Regions from separate parts of the Limnohabitans sp. TEGF005 genome, predicted to be linked through region 1. Evidence: predicted binding sites of a transcription regulator. Region 1 holds the regulator's gene; each other region holds the start of a gene.
The links. Region 1 encodes sigma-54, which starts transcription at its own class of promoters, with help from an activator protein. Its sites were predicted from a motif close to TGGCANGNAANCTGCTTT; they were not measured.

Region 1 (4,695 bases):
CCTCAACGCCCCGCTCCCAACTCATGGTGCAGACGTTCCCGATGTGTCGGGGCCTGAGGTGACTGTTGGGTTGTTGCTGCTGTCGCTTGGCGTGCGCTTCAAGCTGCCTTTGATCATGTCAAAGCGGAACAAGCGGCATTCGATGGGGCCGTTCCACATGGGCACGCGGCGCGATTCTTTCAGGCGCATTTTGCTGGGCAGCTTCAGGTCGGGTGTGAGCATCCAAGCGCTCCAGCCGCTGTAGTTTTTCTTCCAGTGGCTGGCCAGTTGGGCAAAGAAGTCGACGCTGTCGTCGCCATCATTGGTTTGCGCGGTTTCGCGGTGGTGGCTTTGGTCGGCTGCGCGGGTACTTGAACGCGCATCGGCCAAGGCACCGGGCTGGAAGCTGTCACGCCCACGACCGGCGACACCGGCAGCGGCAATGCGCTCGCCATAGGGCGGGTTGAGCAGCATGACGCCGGGGGTCTCGCTGGGCGGCATGCGTTGCAGGGCATCGCCGCCTCGGAACTCGATCACGCCCGACACGCCTGCGCGTTCGGCGTTGCGCTCGGCAAAGTCGACCATTCGGAAAGCCACATCGCTGCCAAAAATGGGCGCGGTGGGTTCGTGCTCGTGGTCGCGGGCTTCTTCGATCAAGCCTTGCCAGACATGGTTTTGGAAAGGCAACAGCTTTTCAAAGCCAAAGCGGCGTTGCAAGCCAGGGGCGATGCCACAGGCGATTTGCGCCGCCTCAATCGGGATGGTGCCGCTGCCGCAGCAGGGGTCGTACAAAGGCACTGTCGCATCCCAGCCGCTGGCCGCGATCATGGCGGCCGCCAAGGTTTCCTTCAGGGGCGCGTCGCCCTTGTCGGTGCGCCAGCCGCGCTTGAACAGCGGTTCGCCCGAGGTGTCGATGTAGAGCGTGAGGGTTTCGGGTGTGACGTGGGCATAAATGCGCACATCGGGCCAGGTGGTGTCCACGTTCGGGCGCTCGCCGCGCTTGGCGCGAAAGCGGTCGGCCACCGCGTCTTTGATTTTGAGGGCGGCAAAGTTCAGGCTGGTCAGCGGGCTGTGCTGCGCCGTGATGTCGATCTTGAACGTCTGCTTGGGCGTGAACCAAATTTCCCAGGCCACTTCGCTGGCGGCTTGGTACAGGTCGTTTTCGTTGCGGTAGTCGGTGACGGACAGCTGCACCAGCACGCGCTGGGTCAAGCGGCTGTGCAGGTTGATGCGCATCGCGTCGCGCCAAGAGGCGCGGGCCATCACGCCGCCGCGTCCGGTCATCAGGTCGTTGCCGGTCAGGCCCGTGATGGCGTGCACCTCGTCGGCCAAAAAGCCCTCGACGCCAGCGGCGCAAGGCATGAACAGGTTCAATGAATTCACTCGAATACTCTCAAAGGGTTTTGCGCAGGTTCGCAGGCGCGATCTTCAGGGCTTCGCGGTATTTGGCCACCGTGCGGCGTGCGCAGTCGATGCCTTGCTCTTTCAGCATTTCTGAAATTTGGTTGTCCGACAGGGGTTTGGCGGGTTTTTCAGCCGCCACAAACTGCTTGATCAGTGCCCGCACGGCGGTGCTCGATGCGGCGCTGCCACTGTCGGTGCCCAAGCCCGAGCCAAAGAAATACTTCAGCTCAAACGTGCCTTGCGGCGTGGACATGTATTTGGCCGTGGTCACGCGGCTGATGGTGGACTCGTGCATGCCCAGCTCGTCGGCGATCTCGCGCAGCACCAGCGGGCGCATGGCCAGCTCGCCGTGGGTGAGGAAGTTTTTTTGCCGCTCCACGATGGCGGTGGATACGCGCAAGATGGTGTCAAAACGCTGCTGGATGTTTTTGATGAACCAGCGCGCTTCTTGCAGGCGCTGCTGCAAACCGGCATGCGATGAACCCTTGCTGCCGCGCAAGGCGTTGGCATAAATGTCGTGCACGCGCAGCTTGGGCATCACGTCGGGGTTGAGCTGGATGCGGAATTTGGGCGTGGCCGTTTTACTGGTGTTCACCACCAGCACGTCGGGGATGATGATGTTTTGTTCGGCCTGCGCAAACGGGCGGCCGGGTTTGGGCTCCAGCCGGGCAATGAACGGGATAGCGGCTTTGACCACGGCCTCGTCCAGACCGCAGGCCACAGCCAGGCGTTTGAAGTCGCGTTTGGCCAGCATTTCCATGGGTTGAGCGCAGACGGCCAGAGCGGCTTGGGCGACCTCGTCGTCTGGCGCGTCCTTGAGCCATGCCTTGATCTGGATGCGCATGCACTCGGCCAGATCGCGTGCGCCCACACCCACGGGCTCGAGCGATTGCAGCAAACCCAGCGCCACGGTGAAGCGGTGCACCAGCTCGTCCAGTTGTTCAAAATCGTCGCTGCCAGCCAAGCTGGCGGCCAATTCAGGCAGGGTGTCGGTCAGGTAGCCGTCGTCGTTGAGCGACTCGATCAAAAAGCGCAGGGCAGCACGGTCGATCTCGGACAAGCGCAGCGACAAGGCCTGGCGGTGCAAAAAGTCGGTGAGCGAGCCGCTGCTGCGGGCCAGGTCGATGGCGTCAGCGGTTTCTTCGCCATTGTTCTGGCGCGGTCCGGCATCGCCACCCCATTCGCTGTCGTCAGGGCGCATGTCCACGCTGCCGTCGCCGTCCCAGCTTTCGGCCACATCGGTCACGGCTTCGTCGCTGTTTTCGCTGGCGCTGTCGTCGCTGCTGCTGGATGTGCTGGCGCTTTCGCTCACCCGATCGCCCAGGCTGACGTGGGTGTCGGTTTGGTCCAGGCCAAAGGCCTCGGAGGCCGCTTCTTCTTCGCTGCGCTCAAGAAATGGGTTTTCGTCCAGCATCTGGTCGACCTCTTGCGACAGCTCCAGCGTGGACAGTTGCAGCAGGCGGATCGATTGTTGCAACTGGGGCGTGAGCGCCAGGTGCTGGGACATGCGCAGCGACAGACCGGGTTTCATGGCTGTGCTTTCATGGCGTGGACCTTGGATTTGTTCATCACATCCGGAAGTGTTCGCCCAGGTACACCCGTCGCACCTCGGCGTTGGACACGATTTCGTCGGGGGTGCCTGCAGCCAGCACGCGGCCTTCGCTGATGATGTAGGCGTGGTCGCAAATGCCCAAGGTCTCGCGCACGTTGTGGTCGGTGATCAGCACGCCAATGCCGCGCTGCTTGAGGAAGGCAATGATGCGCTGGATCTCGATCACGGCGATCGGGTCAATGCCAGCAAAAGGCTCGTCCAGCAAGATAAAACGCGGGTTGGTGGCCAAGGCGCGGGCAATCTCTACGCGGCGGCGTTCACCCCCTGACAGCGCGACCGCAGGGGAATCGCGCAGGTGGTCGACGCGCAGGTCGGCCAGCAACTCGCTCAGGCGTTGTTCAATGTCAGCCGATGAGAGTGCATGACCCTGGGCGTCGGTTTGCAGCTCCAGAATGGCGCGCACGTTGTCTGCCACCGACAGTTTGCGAAAAATCGAGGCCTCTTGCGGCAGATACGACAGGCCCATGCGCGAGCGCTTGTGAATGGGCATGCGCGTGACGTCTTGCCCATCAATCATGATCTGGCCGCCATCACCACGCACCAAGCCCACGATCATGTAAAAAGAGGTGGTTTTGCCTGCGCCGTTGGGGCCGAGCAAGCCCACCACTTCGCCCTTGTCTACTTGCACGGACACGTCGTGCACCACTTTGCGGCTGCCGTAGGCCTTTTTCAGGTGGTGCGCTTCCAGTCGGCTGGGCACGAGTGGCTCACTCATTGTTTTTTGCTTTCGCCTGTATTGGGGCTGATCCGCAGGGCAGGGATGGCCGTTTTCGGAGCGGGGGGCGTGGTCGCCGGGCTTGTTTTTCTGGGCGTCAGCACGGCGCGTACGCGTTGATCTCGCGGGTCCGTGGCTTGGGTGCCTTTGGGCAGACCGTCCACGGTCATGACTTCGGTGGTGTTGTTGAAAATGATTTTTTGACCATTGAGTTGGTCGGCCAGCTCGGTGCCGCGCAAAATTCGAACTTCTGCCCGCTGACTCAGTGTCACGACATCGGCCTGGCTGTCGTAGATGGCCATTTCGCCTTCACCTTCGGTGAATTCATCGACGCCTTCGCGTTTTTGCCGAAAAAAGACGCGTTCGTTCGGTGCGGCCCAAACGTGCGCCACTTGTTGGCCGTTTTTGTCTTGTTGCACTTCCATGCGATCGCCGCGCAAAACCATGGTGCCTTTGAACGCAACCACCTTGCCTGTGAAATGGGTGAGCAGTTTGTTTTCGTCGTGGCGCATGGCATCCGCCTCAATCAGCATGGGCTTGTCGCGGTCGGCTTTTTCGGCCCACGCAGGCGTGCAAAGCACGCTGAGCGCTGCGGCGACGAGGCTGATGGTACGGAGAATTGTCATGGGGGCATGAATCTTGCTGGTGACGAATTTTGATTGTAGAGGCAAGAGTGAGCAGATCGGCCTTGCCGCGCGTGCCAAGGCATAAAAAAAGCCCGCTCAGGTGGCTCACCAGCGGGCTTGGGTTGGGGCTGCTGGCGCAGACTCAGCTTTTTGGCTTGACGGCTTGCGTGCTGGTTTGGGCGGGGCGAGACTGGGCGATCAGGGATTCGGTGATTTTCAAGGCGCGGTCCATGCCGCCAGCCAGGCTGCCGTCAATGTAATAACGACCCGCCACGCCCAAGGATGGCACACCTTCCACCTTGAAGTCGTTTTGCAACTGGACGGCACGCTTGAGCTTGCTGGCCACGCCGAACGATTTG
Region 2 (4,695 bases), 400 kb from region 1:
CCAGATCACCATGAAGAATGGCCGCGTGCAAGAGACCAACTACAACAGCTACGAGCCTGTGCGCATGCACGAGTCGCCGCAAATCGACATCGTGCTGGTCAAGAGCACCGAAAAGCCCGGCGGCATTGGCGAGCCAGGCACCGCGGTGGCCGCACCTGCGATTGCCAACGCGGTGGCGGCACTGACCGGCAAGCGCGTACGCCGTCTGCCCATCACCGCCGACGCTTTGCGCGCAGCCTGAACGCGCGGATTTTCAGATGAAAACTCTGGACATCGGCGACTTGCGTGTGACGGCTTGCGCCTTGGGCTGAGCACACATTCGCTCCCAAAGAAAAACCCCGCAGTGTTTTCACACTGCGGGGTTTTTTGTGGGTGGTGATTTTCATCACCACCCAGCGATCACATGGGATCAACCGTGGTAGGCCGACTCGCCGTGCGAGGAGATGTCCAGACCTTCGCGCTCTTCTTCTTCGGTGACACGCAGACCGATGGTCAGGTCAACGATCTTGAAGGCGACCACCGAGACCACGCCCGACCACACAATGGTCAGCAATACGGCCTTGGCCTGGGTCCACACTTGTGTTGCGATGGAGTACGCGTCAGGTGTGATCATGGTCACAGTCACCCAGTCGCCGACGGCGCTGGGGCCACCCAAGGCAGGCGAGTTGAACACGCCGGTCAACAAGGCACCGACGATACCGCCAACACCGTGCACACCGAACACATCCAGCGAGTCGTCCGCGCCGAGCATTTTCTTCAGGCCATTCACACCCCACAGGCAAGCGAAGCCGCCGATGAAGCCGATGATCAAAGCACCACCCAGACCCACGTTGCCCGCAGCTGGCGTGATGGCGACCAAGCCTGCCACAGCACCCGAAGCGGCACCCAGCATGGAAGCTTTGCCACGCATCAGCGCTTCACCCACACACCAGGCCAACACAGCACCGGCTGTCGCGATCAAGGTGTTGATGAAGGCCAGTGCAGCGAAACCGTTGGCTTCGAGTGCAGAACCGGCGTTGAAACCGAACCAACCCACCCACAGCAAGGAGGCACCCACCATGGTCAACGTCAGGCTGTGAGGGGCCATCGATTCACGGCCATAACCCACACGCTTGCCGACCATGAAAGCACCGACCAAGCCAGCCACAGCGGCGTTGATGTGCACCACGGTACCGCCAGCGAAGTCCAGCGCGCCCCACTGCCACAACAAACCGGCTTTGCTGGTCATCTCATCGGCCACTTCTTTCGAGGCGTAAGCGTCAGGACCCATCCAGAACCAGACCATGTGCGCCACAGGCAGGTAGCTGAAGGTGAACCACAGCACCATGAAGGCGAGCACGGCAGAGAACTTGATGCGCTCAGCAAAAGCACCGACGATCAGGGCGCAAGTGATGCCTGCGAACGTGGCCTGGAAGGCTGCGAACGAGATCTCAGGGATGTAAACACCCTTGCTGAAGGTGGCGGCGTTGGCAAAAGTGCCCGCGACGTTGTCCCAGATGCCCTTCATGAACAAGCGGTCAAAACCACCGATGTAGGCATTGCCTTCGGTGAACGCCAGGCTGTAGCCGTAAACGAACCACAACACAGTGATCAGCGAGAACGTGACCACGACTTGCATCAGCACCGACAGCATGTTTTTGCTGCGCACCAAACCGCCGTAGAACAAGGCCAGGCCCGGAATCACCATCAAGATGACCAAGATGGTGGACAGCATCATCCAGCCGGTGTCGGCCTTGTTGGGCACGGGCGCTGGAGCTGCTTCTGCCGCAGCAGGGGCTGCGGCCGCAGGGGCCGTAGCCGGAGCGGCTGCATCGGCTGGTTTGGCTTCGGCAGCAGGTGCCGTCACGGCGGCGGGCGCGGTTTGCGCGGTGGCGACAGAGGCCGCTCCGAACACACCCCAACCCAGACTCAGGCCCAAGGCCAAAGTAGCGAGTAGCTTTTTCATTTTTTGACTCTCTTTCTTGTCTGTCAAAGGGCTTCGCCGCCGGTTTCACCGGTGCGGATGCGAACCACTTGCTCGAGGTCGTACACAAAGATCTTGCCGTCGCCGATCTTGCCGGTGCGGGCACCGGATTCGATGGCTTCGATCACGCGCTCGACCAGGTCGTCAGACACGGCCGCTTCGATCTTCACCTTGGGCAAAAAATCGACCACGTATTCAGCGCCACGGTACAGCTCGGTGTGGCCCTTTTGACGACCAAAGCCTTTGACTTCGGTCACGGTAATGCCCTGAACGCCGATGCCCGAAAGTGCTTCACGCACTTCGTCCAGCTTGAAGGGTTTGATGATGGCGGTCACCAGTTTCATGATGGCTCCTTGTGTTGTTGTGTGGGAATCAGAAGGCGTATTTCAGGCCAACCGTCACGCCGGACTTGCCGTTGAACTTGTCTTTCAAGGTGTAGAAGCCTTTATCGGCATCGGTGCCAACTAATGCAGCCGAGGCAGACAGACCATTACCCAAATCTTTAGCGAGCGTTAGTGAGTAGTCGGTATAAGTTGCAACTGCAAGGTTCTTGAATTTTTGATAGCCGACGTGAGGCGTTAAAGAGTATCCATTGCCCAAATCAAACAAGGCACTCAGATCCAAGTAGTAGCTGTTTTTGGTATCTGCATTGCCGAATAAATCGCTGTAAGCATGTGAATACTTGGCGGTCACTGGCCCCAGGGTCAATGCCGCATAAGCTTCATTGGTGTTGGCATTTTTCGTACCGCCCGCACTGGCATCACCATAGTTGTTGCCCGAGTAAACATAACTCAACAAACCGACGTCATAAGCTACATCACCCACAGCGCCTTTGTAACCTGCATACAGATCCAATTCGGTGGTGCCTTTGGTCACGCCAGGGGTGTCCTTAATCCACTTGATCGTCGAACCCCAAGCACCCACATAAAAACCGCTCTTGTCTGCGTAATCCATGCCACCTTGCAGCGCTGGCTGCAAACGTGACTGGGACAAACCGCGGTAACGGTAATCGCTCACAGCACCTACGTTGAAAGACAGGCTGCTCTCAGGGGCTACTGCTTGGGCTTGTGCCAAACCGCTCACGGAACCCAAAGCCAGGGCGATCAGGGAAGGAACGAGGATTTTTTTCATGAGTAACTCCAATAAAGTGAAGAAAGGACAAGCCACTTAAGCAGAGAGCGTGCCAACCATGCGTTCACACCGCCTCTGCGGGCATTTACCAGTGCTTTATGACTCTGTGCATGGTTGAATGGCATTCAAACAAGTTCTGTATGGCGTGTCTGCGTGCAAGAACACCCACCATGCACCAGCATGGGGCATGGAGGAAATATGAGTCTCAGTTTGGTGCGCAGTCGCGCCTTGATTGGTCTGCAGGCGCCGCCAGTCACCGTTGAAGTGCATCTGGCCAATGGCCTGCCCAGCTTCACCTTGGTGGGGCTGGCCGATGTTGAGGTCAAGGAAGCGCGCGAACGGGTGCGTTCCGCCTTGCAAAACAGCGGCCTCGACTTTCCCCACAACAAACGCATCACCGTCAACCTGGCCCCGGCCGACTTGCCCAAAGACTCAGGCCGCTTGGATTTGCCCATTGCATTGGGCATCCTGGCGGCCAGTGGACAAATAGACGCCAGCAAACTGTCCGACTACGAGTTTGCTGGTGAATTGTCTTTGTCGGGCGAGCTGCGGCCCATTCGCGGTGCGCTGGCCATGAGCCTGGTGCTGCGCCAGCAGCAGGTGCGCACCCGTTTGGTGTTGCCGCCGGGCAGCGCCGAAGAAGCGGCTTTGGTGCCCGATGCCGAAGTTTTCCGGGCGCGGCATCTGTTGGATGTGGTGCAACAGTTTCTGCCACCGTCGAACGAGCCCCCGCTCGACCCCAGTGGCGGCTGGGCGCGAATGGCTCCCAGCACACCGTCTTCGCCACCGCTTTACGCCAATCTGGCAGATGTCAAAGGCCAAGCGGGCGTGAAACGGGTGCTCGAGATCGCGGCCGCTGGTGGGCACTCGCTCTTGATGGTCGGCCCTCCGGGTTCGGGCAAGTCGATGCTGGCCCAACGTTTTGCGGGTTTGCTGCCGCCCATGGGCATTGAAGCCGCATTGGAGTCGGCCGCCATCGCCAGCTTGGCCGGGCGCTTTGACCTTGCCCGCTGGGCGCAACGCCCCACGAGCCAGCCGCACCACTCGGCAAGCGCCGTGGCGCTGGTGGGCGGCGGCTCTCCGCCCCGGCCGGGTGAAATCTCGTTGGCGCACCACGGCGTGCTTTTTTTGGATGAGCTTCCGGAATTCCCAAGAGCCGCATTGGAGGCCCTTCGCGAACCGCTGGAAACAGGCACCATCACCATCGCCCGGGCGGCAAGGCGGGCCGAGTTTCCGGCGCGGTTTCAGCTGATCGCGGCCATGAACCCCTGTCCTTGCGGTTATTTGGGCAGCGCCACGCGCAGCTGCCGTTGCTCGCCCGATCAGGTCAGCCGATACCAGGGCAAGCTCAGCGGCCCACTGCTTGACAGGATTGATTTGCACATCGAAGTGCCCAGCCTGCCAGCACAAGACCTGCTGAATGCCCCACCCGGTGAAAGCACCGAAACCATGGCGGCCCGCTGCTTGGTCGCCCGTGAACGAGCCCTGGCTCGCCAAGGCTGTGCCAATGCCGACTTGCAAGGCCAAGCCATTGACGCCCATGCCCGATTGGACGCCAGCGCCACGGCTTTGCTGCAAAAAGCGGCGGCCAAGCTGGGCTG
Region 3 (4,695 bases), 210 kb from region 1:
CTCATGCAGCACCTCCTTGGTTCAGGGCTTTGGCCATGTTGTCAAAGTAGGAGCGCACCACATTCAGGTAACGCGCGTCGTCGAGCAAAAAGGCGTCGTGCCCGTGTGGGGCGTCGATCTCGGCGTAGCTCACGTCCCGGCGGTTGTCCAGCAGGGCCTTGACCATTTCGCGGCTGCGGGCGGGTGAAAAGCGCCAGTCGGTGCTGAAGCTGACCAGCAGGAACTGGCAGCTGGCACGGGCCAGTGCGGCCGACAAGTCGCCGCCAAAGGCACGCGCCGGGTCAAAGTAATCCAGTGCGCGGGTGATCAGCAAATAGGTGTTGGCGTCAAAGTATTCGCTGAACTTGTCGCCTTGGTAGCGCAAATAGCTTTCGATCTGAAACTCCACTTCTTGCGTGGAGTATTTGTAGCCAGTGGCGTTGTGCGTGACGGCCTCGCGCAGTTCACGGCCAAATTTTTCGTTCATCACGTCGTCGCTGAGGTACGTGATGTGGCCGATCATGCGGGCGATGCGCAGGCCGCGCTTGGGCACCACGCCGTGTTCGTAAAAGTGGCCCTCATGGAAGTCTGGGTCGGTCACGATGGCGCGGCGGGCCACTTCGTTGAAGGCGATGTTTTCGGCGTTCAGGTTGGGGGCACTGGCCACCACCACCGCGTGCTTGACGCGTTCGGGGTATTGCAGTGTCCAGCTCAAGGCTTGCATGCCGCCCAAGCTGCCACCCATCACGGCGGCCAGCTGTTCGATGCCCAATGCATCCAGCAAGCGGGCTTGCGCGTTGACCCAGTCTTCCACGGTGACCACCGGAAAGTCTGCGCCGTATACGCGGCCTGTGTCGGGGTTGACATGCATGGGGCCTGTCGAGCCAAAGCACGAGCCCAGGTTGTTCACCCCGATCACGAAAAATTGGTTGGTGTCGAGTGATTTGCCCGGGCCAATCATGTTGTCCCACCAGCCCACGTTGTGGGCTTGGTCGGCATACACGCCCGCCACATGGTGCGAGGCGTTCAGGGCGTGGCAGATCAGTACCGCATTGGACTTGTCGGCGTTGAGCGTGCCGTAGGTTTCGTAGCTCAGTGAATAGCCACGGATGGACGCGCCGCTTTGCAAAGGCAAAGGGGCTTCAAAGGTCATCGACTGGGGCGTGGCGATCAAATTCATGGTGCAAATGAAAAAACCCGATAACACTCAAGAAGCGGTACCGGGTTGGATCGGCCTCTTTAGCTGCATTTTGGAATCCCTGAGGTTCCTGCGCCCGCAAGCTGGAGCAAATCGGCGCGATGCAAGTATAAATCAGCCCCAGCCCAGCAGGGCCACAGCGCCCAACACGGCAAATATGCCTGCCGATATCAGGTGCACCAATCGCAGAGGCACGCGCTGGGTGATGGCGTCGCCCAGCCACACCACTGGGGCGTTGGCCAGCATCATGCCCAGTGTGGTGCCTGCCACGACCAAAAACCAGGCGTTGTATTGCGCCGCCAGCATCACGGTGGCGATCTGGGTTTTGTCGCCCATTTCGGCCAAAAAGAAGGCCACCAAGGTGGTGAAGAAAACGCCCATGCGCGGTGCGCTGTCGCCTTCATCGTCGTCGAGCTTGTCGGGGATCAGCATCCACACCGCCATGGCGATGAACGAGGCGCCCAACACCCAGCGCAACATGTCGGGGCCCATCATGGTCGTGACCCAGCTGCCCACTGCGCCCGCCAAACCATGGTTGGCCAGTGTGGCGACCAGAATGCCCAGAACGATGGGCCAAGGCTTGCGGAAGCGGGCGGCCAAAACCAGTGACAGGAGTTGGGTTTTGTCACCCATTTCAGCCAAGGCCACGATGCCGGTCGAGACGAGGAATGCTTCCATATCAATACGCTGCGCTGTTTATAAAAGAACGAATCTTACGTGACCCACTTTCGGGCATGAGGGTGTCGTGCATCAATTTGGGCCTATTTCTTGCTTTCGTTTGGTGCGCCAAGGGTTTTTAGGCCCTTTATGCACCAAATCAATTCAAAAAACCTTGAGAGATGGCTATGGAAGCACTGAAACAGGGCGCAGACGCGCTATTTATATTGTTGGGCGGCATCATGGTCTTGGCCATGCACGCCGGTTTTGCGTTTTTGGAGCTGGGAACAGTTCGCAAAAAGAACCAGGTCAATGCGCTGGTCAAGATCTTGGTCGACTTCTCTGTCTCCACCGTGGTTTATTTTGTGGTTGGCTACAGCGTGGCCTACGGCACGAACTTCTTTGTCGGTGCCGAGCAATTGGCGGCCAAAAATGGCTATGACCTGGTCAAGTTTTTCTTCTTGCTGACCTTTGCTGCGGCCATTCCCGCCATCATTTCGGGCGGCATTGCCGAGCGGGCCAAGTTCTGGCCCCAGCTGATCGCCACTGCTGTGATTGTCGGTTTTGTCTACCCCTTCTTTGAGGGCATCGCTTGGAACCAGCACTTTGGCGTGCAAGCCTGGATCAAGGCGGCCACGGGCGATGAATTTCACGATTTTGCCGGTTCGGTGGTCGTGCACGCCATGGGCGGCTGGATCGCTTTGCCGGCTGTGGTGCTCTTGGGCGCTCGCTACAACCGTTACCGCAAAGACGGCGTGGTTTCGGCGCACCCCCCATCGAGCATCCCCTTTCTGGCGCTGGGCTCGTGGATCTTGATCGTGGGCTGGTTTGGCTTCAACGTGATGAGCGCCCAAACACTGGACAAAATCTCGGGCCTGGTGGCGGTCAACTCGCTGATGGCCATGGTGGGCGGCACGCTGGTCGCCTTGGTCTTGGGCAAAAACGACCCAGGCTTTGTGCACAACGGCCCTTTGGCCGGTTTGGTGGCCGTGTGTGCCGGATCGGACCTGATGCACCCGTTTGGTGCATTGGTGGTCGGCGCTGTGGCGGGTGGTTTGTTTGTGGTCATGTTCACCCTGACCCAAAACAAATGGAAGATCGACGATGTGCTGGGCGTTTGGCCTTTGCACGGCATTTGCGGCGCTTGGGGCGGCATTGCCGCAGGCATTTTTGGCGCGACATCGCTCGGTGGTTTGGGTGGCGTCAACCTGAGCGCGCAATTGATCGGTACCGCCATGGGCGTGGGCTGGGCGCTGGTGGGTGGGGTTTTGGTCTATGGTGTCCTCAAATTGACTTTGGGTTTGAAACTCAGCCCCGAAGAGGAGTTTGATGGCGCCGATTTGACCGTTCACAAAATCAGTGCCACGCCCGACCGCGAAGTGAGTTGGTAAAACAACGGAAATGTGCTGCAACGCACATTCTGTTGATTTTCCCGGGAATATCACTTGCATTTATTTTTGTTTTCTCGCTCATAATTGCCACACTTCACTGTCAGAAGCAGCGAAGTCATGTTCGCGGTGACCAGATCAGTTTCGCTTTCCATCCGAAGTTTTCAGGTTTGTTGAATGCGTTTTCGGAGCTTCATCGCTTTTATCTCTGTGTTTTGAGGAGTCCCTTTCATGGGCAACAAACTTTACGTCGGCAACCTGCCTTACTCGGTTCGCGACAGCGATCTTGAACAAGCTTTTGGTGAATTCGGTGTGGTCACCAGCGCCAAAGTCATGATGGAACGTGACACTGGCCGCTCCAAAGGCTTCGGCTTTGTGGAAATGGGCAGCGACGACGAAGCTCAAGCTGCGATCAACGGCATGAATGGTCAGCCTTTGGGTGGCCGCAATGCGGTGGTCAACGAAGCCCGCCCCATGGAAGCACGTCCTCCCCGCACAGGTGGTGGCGGCTTTGGTGGCGGTGGTGGCTTTGGCGGTGGCCGCCGTGAAGGCGGCGGCGGCGGCGGTGGCGGTTACGGCGGTGGCCGCGAAGGCGGTGGCGGTGGCTACGGCGGCGGTCGTGAAGGCGGCGGCGGTGGTGGTTACGGCGGCGGTCGTCGCGAAGGCGGTGGCGGCTACGGCGGCGGCGAAGGTGGTGGTGGCGGTTTCCGCAGCCCCTACGGCGCAGGTCCTCGTGGCGGCAACGGCGGTTCTGGCGGTGGCGGTCGCCGCGAAGGCGGTGGCGGCGGCTACGGCGGCGGTTACTGATTCACGCGTCTGGCCAATCTGACGGTTGGCCAATGAATTTGACAAAGCCCTGCTCTGCAGGGCTTTGTTGTTTGTGGCGCTTGAGCCCAGCGTCAGTTTTTAGGTTTGGGCATCAACATGCCGCGTACGCGACCTTGCAGCAGGTATTCCCCTGTGTTGCTGTTGAAGTTCATGGATTCGGCATTGAACACGTCGGTGTCGCGGGTGATCTGTACAGGGTCAGATGACACCACGCGGTCTTCGTCGGGCAGCGCCACCAAGCGTTCACCCCGGAGTTCAATCTTGGGGCTGCTGTCGTGCGGATGGCGGATGGCGTAGGCACTGCCTATCAGCGTGACTTTTTTGCCATCGTCTGTGGCGATGCCTTGTGTGGCGCGGGCATTCATTTGTGTGCCGGTTTCGCTTTCGGCGTAGATGCGCACTTGTTCAATGTTCAAGGCTTCGGTTGCCGGGTAATGTTGCGCTTGGGTGCCGCTGACTTCGCGCGTCATACGGCCGCGGGCATCGAACGATGTGACCGAAAAATCAGCCAGGCGGTAATCGGGGTCTTGGCGCACAGGTTTGTTGGCTGTTGCAGTCAACAGTTCGGGCACGCTTCTGACCAGCCACCAACTGCCCGATGCCAGCAAAGCCATCACGATCAAAGGCAGGTAAACGCTCAGTTTG
Region 4 (4,695 bases), 1.3 Mb from region 1:
GCAAGAACGAGCGTCCCAGCGACCACACGCCGGTGGTCTTGACGCTGGGCTGAATCAAGCCGCCTGCGGCATCAAAAATTCCCGGCTGATGCGCCCACCCAAGCCGTTCACACGCTCCAAAAATTGCGTCAGATAAGCGTGCAGACCGGTGGCCAGAATTTCGTCGATGCGGCCAAAGGCCAGCTCCGAGCGCAAGCGGCCTGCATGGCGCAAGGTGTCGCTGTCGGGGTCGTGCGAGACCAGCTTCAAATTCGACAGCACCTCGTTCAAACTGGCGTGCAGTGAGCGGGGCATGTCTGGGCGCAAGATCAGCAATTCGGCCACGCGTTCGGGGCGGATCACGTCGCGGTAAACCTTGCGGTAAACCTCAAAACCGCTGACGCTGCGCAAGATCGCGCTCCAGTGGTAGAAGTCGTATTCCTGCGTCACTTCGGCCTCAACGCCGCTGTAGTTGGGGGCACCAAAAAAATCGTTGTTCATGGCGTGGAACTTCACATCCACCAGCCGCGCCGTGTTGTCGGCCCGCTCCAAAAACGTGCCCATGCGCATGAAGTACAGCGACTCGTCCATCAGCATGGTGCCCACCGTCACGCCGCGTGACAGGTGCGAGCGGAACTTGACCCACTCAAAAAACTGGCCCGGATCGCGCTCGAATTCACCGCTTTTGAGCATGCGGTTGACTTCGAGCCAGGTCTGGTTTTGTGTTTCCCACACCTCGGTGGTGAGCGTGCCGCGCACGGCGCGGGCGTTTTCGCGGGCCGCACGCAGGCAAGAGATGATGGACGAGGGGTTGTCTGCGTCTTTCACCATGAAGGCCATGACGTCGCGTGGCGTGATGGTTTTGTAGCGCATCTGGTACGAGGGCAAGAGCTCGCTGATGGACAAGATGCCTTCCCAACCGGCCTCCACCGCGGCGGCAGACTGGGGCAAAAGCGATGTCTCGTAGCTCACATTCAACATGCGTGCGGTGTTTTCGGCCCGCTCCATGTAGCGGGACATCCAGAACAGGTGGTCGGCAGTACGGGACAACATCAGGCAACTCCTTCAAGGCCGAAAACCCCGCAAGCGCTTCGCGCCCGGCAGCGTTTTGGCGAAACTTCGTTTTCGGCCCGCTCCATGTAGCGGGACATCCAGAACAGGTGGTCGGCGGTTCTTGAAAGCATGCGTGTTCTCCCCTTTTCAGTCCTGCAAAATCCAGGTGTCTTTGGTGCCCCCGCCTTGCGACGAGTTCACCACCAAAGAGCCTTCTTTGAGCGCCACCCGCGTCAAGCCACCGGGCACCATCTGCACGGTGCGCCCACTCAGCACAAAGGGCCTCAGGTCGATGTGGCGCGGTGCGATGCCGCTGTCCACATAGGTGGGGCAAGTGGACAAACTCAAGGTCGGCTGGGCGATGTAGCCCTCAGGGTTGGCCAGCAGTGCGCCACGGAATCGCTCGATCTCGGCTTGGCTGGCCGCAGGCCCCACCAGCATGCCGTAGCCGCCTGCGCCGTGCACTTCTTTGACCACCAAGTCTTTCAGATGGGCCAGCGTGTATTGCAAATCGTCGGGCTTGCGGCACATGAAAGTGGGCACGTTTTTGAGAATGGGCTCTTCACCCAAGTAAAACTTGATCATGTCCGGCACATAGGGGTAGATCGACTTGTCGTCGGCCACGCCCGTGCCCACCGCGTTGCAAATGGCCACATGACCGGCCTTGTAGGCGTCCATCAGGCCCGCGCAGCCCAAGGTCGAGCTGGGGCGAAACACATTCGGGTCCAAAAAGTCGTCGTCCACACGGCGGTAGATCACATCCACCCTTTGCGGGCCGCGTGTGGTGCGCATGTAGACAAATTTGTCTTTGACAAACAGGTCTTGCCCTTCGACCAGTTCCACACCCATTTGTTGCGCCAAAAAAGCATGCTCAAAGTAAGCGCTGTTGTACATGCCGGGCGTGAGCACCACCACCGTGGGCTCGGCCGTGGTGGCGGGGCTGCTGGCGCGCAAGGTTTCCAGCAGCAAATCGGGGTAATGCGCCACAGGGGCCACGCGGTGCTGGCTGAACAAATCGGGGAACAGTCGCATCATCATCTTGCGGTCTTCGAGCATGTAGCTCACACCGCTGGGCACGCGCAGGTTGTCTTCGAGCACGTAGTACTCGCCCTTGCCTGCGCTGTCGGGGGCACGCACGATGTCGATGCCGCTGATGTGCGAATAGATCTGGTTGGGCACATCCACCCCCACCATCTCGGGGCGAAACTGGGCGTTGTTTTCGATCTGTTCTCGCGGGATCACACCGGCTTGAAGGATCTCTTGCCCGTGGTACACGTCGTGGATGAATCGGTTGAGTGCGGTCACGCGTTGCACCAATCCGGCTTCCATGTGCTTCCACTCTTGGGCCGCAATCACACGGGGGATCAGGTCAAACGGGATCAGGCGCTCGGTACCAGAGCCGTCTTCGTCCTTGTCACCGTAGACCGCAAAGGTGATGCCGACACGGCGGAAAATCATCTCGGCTTCTTCACGGCGCGAAGCCATGGTCTGGCTGTCTTGCGCTTGCAACCAGCGGGCATAGGCCAAGTAATGGTCTCTGACTTCCCCCGAATCGCCTGCGGCAGGCAAGCGGCTGTACATTTCATCGAATTGGCGCATAGCTCGTCACTCCTGATGACAGCATAGCAAGATGCATACCCGCTCCGGTTGATCCGAGTCAAATCCACCGAAGCGCATCACCCCCGACTCATGCTGTCAGCCTCACCCAACGCTGTCACCCCCGACTCGATCGGGGGTCCATGCCTTCGACGGCCTTGGATACCCGGTCAAGCCGGGCATGACAAATGTGCTGGGTATGACAAAGGTGCTGGGCATGACCAAAACGCTGTCACCCCCGACTCGATCGGGGGTCCATGCCTTCGACGGCCATGGATACCCGGTCAAGCCGGGTATGACAAATGTGCCGGGCATGACAAAGGTGCTGGGCATGACCAAAAAGCTATCACCCCCGACTCGATCGGGGGTCCATGCCTTCGACGGCCTTGGATACCCGGTCAAGCCGGGTATGACAAATGTGCTGGGTATGACAAAGGTGCTGGGCATGACCAAAACGCTGTCACCCCCGACTCGATCGGGGGTCCATGCCTTCGACGGCCATGGATACCCGGTCAAGCCGGGCATGACAAATGTGCCGGATATGACAAATGTGCTGGGCATGACAAATGTGCCGGATAGGACAGATGCATCAAGGCGCGATGACGTGGTGCCAATAGCGCTTGGACAGGACCCGTTCACATTGCACCTGCGCGGGTGCAGCACTGTGCCAGCGAGCGGCGCCGCAGCGGGCGGACTCCGCCAATGCAATGCCCTCGGCGCGGTAGCGATCGAGTACCGGTTCTGCCGGGTGCCCATAGCGGTTGCGGTAACCCGCCTGCACCAGCGCCAGCCGGGGTTGCAGCGCCTGTATAAAAGGCAGCGTCGACGAGGTTTTGCTGCCGTGATGCGGCACCAAGAGCACATCGACAGGTGCCAGGCCCGCGCGCACCAAAACCAGCTCTTGGGCCGCCTCGATGTCGCCCGTCAACAAGGCCGAAGCCTGCCTGTTGCCGATGCGCAAGACACAACTGACTTCATTCGGTTTAGGCTTTTTAGAGGCTTCTCGTGGGCCAAATGGCCCCGAAGAAGAAGAAGAAGAAGAAGAAGAAGAAGGCGCTGCGCCAAGAATTTGCGTACTGCCAGGCGGGTGCAGCACCTCAAAAAGCACACCATCCCACACCCAGGACTGCCCGCTTTGGCAACGCGTCCAGCCGGGCCGCAAGGCGTGCAAAGCGTGTTCATCTTCCAGCGAGGACCACAAAGCCGCCTCGGGTTGCATGGCCAACACCGCCGCTGCGCCGCCCGTGTGGTCGCTGTCACGGTGGCTGAGCATCAGCACATCAAGGCGCTCGCCCATTTGTGCCAGCAGGGGCACCAGCACCCGGTGCCCAGCGTCGCTTTCGGCCGAATAGCGCGGCCCCGCGTCGTACAGCAGGCTGTGCGTGGCGGTGCGCACCAGCACCGCATTGCCCTGCCCCACATCGGCCGCCAACAGCTCGAAAGCGCCCACTGGCGGGCGCGGGTGCGTCCAAAACAACACGGGCCACAAAAGCGGCAGGCACAACACTTTGAAGGACAACGGCAGCCTGAGCACCAAGCCCACGGCACCGACCAGCGCCAGCATGGCCAGACCCCAAGGCGGCATGGCGGTGGACACGCTGGCCAAGGGCCACGTTGACAGCCAGCCGAGCCAGGCCGTCATGGGCTGCAGCGCCCAGAGCGCCAGGTCCCAGGCTCCGGACCAAGCCACCCCCAGCAAGGCCAGCGGAGTCACCACCAAAGTCACCCATGGAATCGCCAGCATATTGGCCAGCAGGCCCACCACAGACACTTGGCCAAAAAACAGCAAGGTCAGCGGTGCCAAGGCCAAAGTGATGACGGCTTGTTCGCGCAGCAAACCCCAAGCAGCATGCAGTGCGGAAATTCCCCAAATGGGAACTTTTTTCGCACCCGATCGGTGCGGCAGCCCTTTGAGCACCAAGTCGGTGCGTCGCTGGGAGGCCATCAACACCCCAACGGCCACAAAGCTCAACCAAAAGCCCGCTTGCAACACAGCCCAAGGGTCCAGCGCCAACACCACCGCACCAGCCAGCAGCCAGACCAAGGCCCCATGCCATTGACGGGCCG

Region 2: the regulator sigma-54 is predicted to act here: its motif matches at 3,132-3,149, upstream of ACZ5RG_RS14175 (TorF family putative porin).
Region 3: the regulator sigma-54 is predicted to act here: its motif matches at 1,935-1,952, upstream of ACZ5RG_RS14980 (ammonium transporter).
Region 4: the regulator sigma-54 is predicted to act here: its motif matches at 2,655-2,672, upstream of ACZ5RG_RS07190 (circularly permuted type 2 ATP-grasp protein).

The regions. Positions count from the first base shown of each region.
Region 1 is NZ_AP029226.1:198,051-202,745, forward strand. It holds gene ACZ5RG_RS00890 (THUMP domain-containing class I SAM-dependent RNA methyltransferase) at 22-1,362, opposite strand; gene ACZ5RG_RS00895 (RNA polymerase factor sigma-54) at 1,373-2,914, opposite strand; gene lptB (LPS export ABC transporter ATP-binding protein) at 2,952-3,710, opposite strand; gene lptA (lipopolysaccharide transport periplasmic protein LptA) at 3,707-4,336, opposite strand; gene ACZ5RG_RS00910 (thiol:disulfide interchange protein DsbA/DsbL) at 4,479-4,695, opposite strand, start outside.
Region 2 is NZ_AP029226.1:2,845,113-2,849,807, reverse strand. It holds gene ACZ5RG_RS14190 (xanthine dehydrogenase family protein molybdopterin-binding subunit) at 1-241, shown strand, start outside; gene ACZ5RG_RS14185 (ammonium transporter) at 410-1,945, opposite strand; gene glnK (P-II family nitrogen regulator) at 1,969-2,307, opposite strand; gene ACZ5RG_RS14175 (TorF family putative porin) at 2,336-3,094, opposite strand; gene ACZ5RG_RS14170 (YifB family Mg chelatase-like AAA ATPase) at 3,293-4,695, shown strand, end outside.
Region 3 is NZ_AP029226.1:3,038,227-3,042,921, forward strand. It holds gene metW (methionine biosynthesis protein MetW) at 1-5, opposite strand, end outside; gene metX (homoserine O-succinyltransferase MetX) at 2-1,159, opposite strand; gene ACZ5RG_RS14975 (TMEM165/GDT1 family protein) at 1,292-1,855, opposite strand; gene ACZ5RG_RS14980 (ammonium transporter) at 2,023-3,225, shown strand; gene ACZ5RG_RS14985 (RNA recognition motif domain-containing protein) at 3,454-4,029, shown strand; gene lptC (LPS export ABC transporter periplasmic protein LptC) at 4,122-4,695, opposite strand, start outside.
Region 4 is NZ_AP029226.1:1,489,922-1,494,616, forward strand. It holds gene xth (exodeoxyribonuclease III) at 1-53, shown strand, start outside; gene ACZ5RG_RS07180 (alpha-E domain-containing protein) at 55-1,032, opposite strand; gene ACZ5RG_RS07185 (alpha-E domain-containing protein) at 1,032-1,163, opposite strand; gene ACZ5RG_RS07190 (circularly permuted type 2 ATP-grasp protein) at 1,180-2,631, opposite strand; gene ACZ5RG_RS07195 (DNA internalization-related competence protein ComEC/Rec2) at 3,218-4,695, opposite strand, start outside.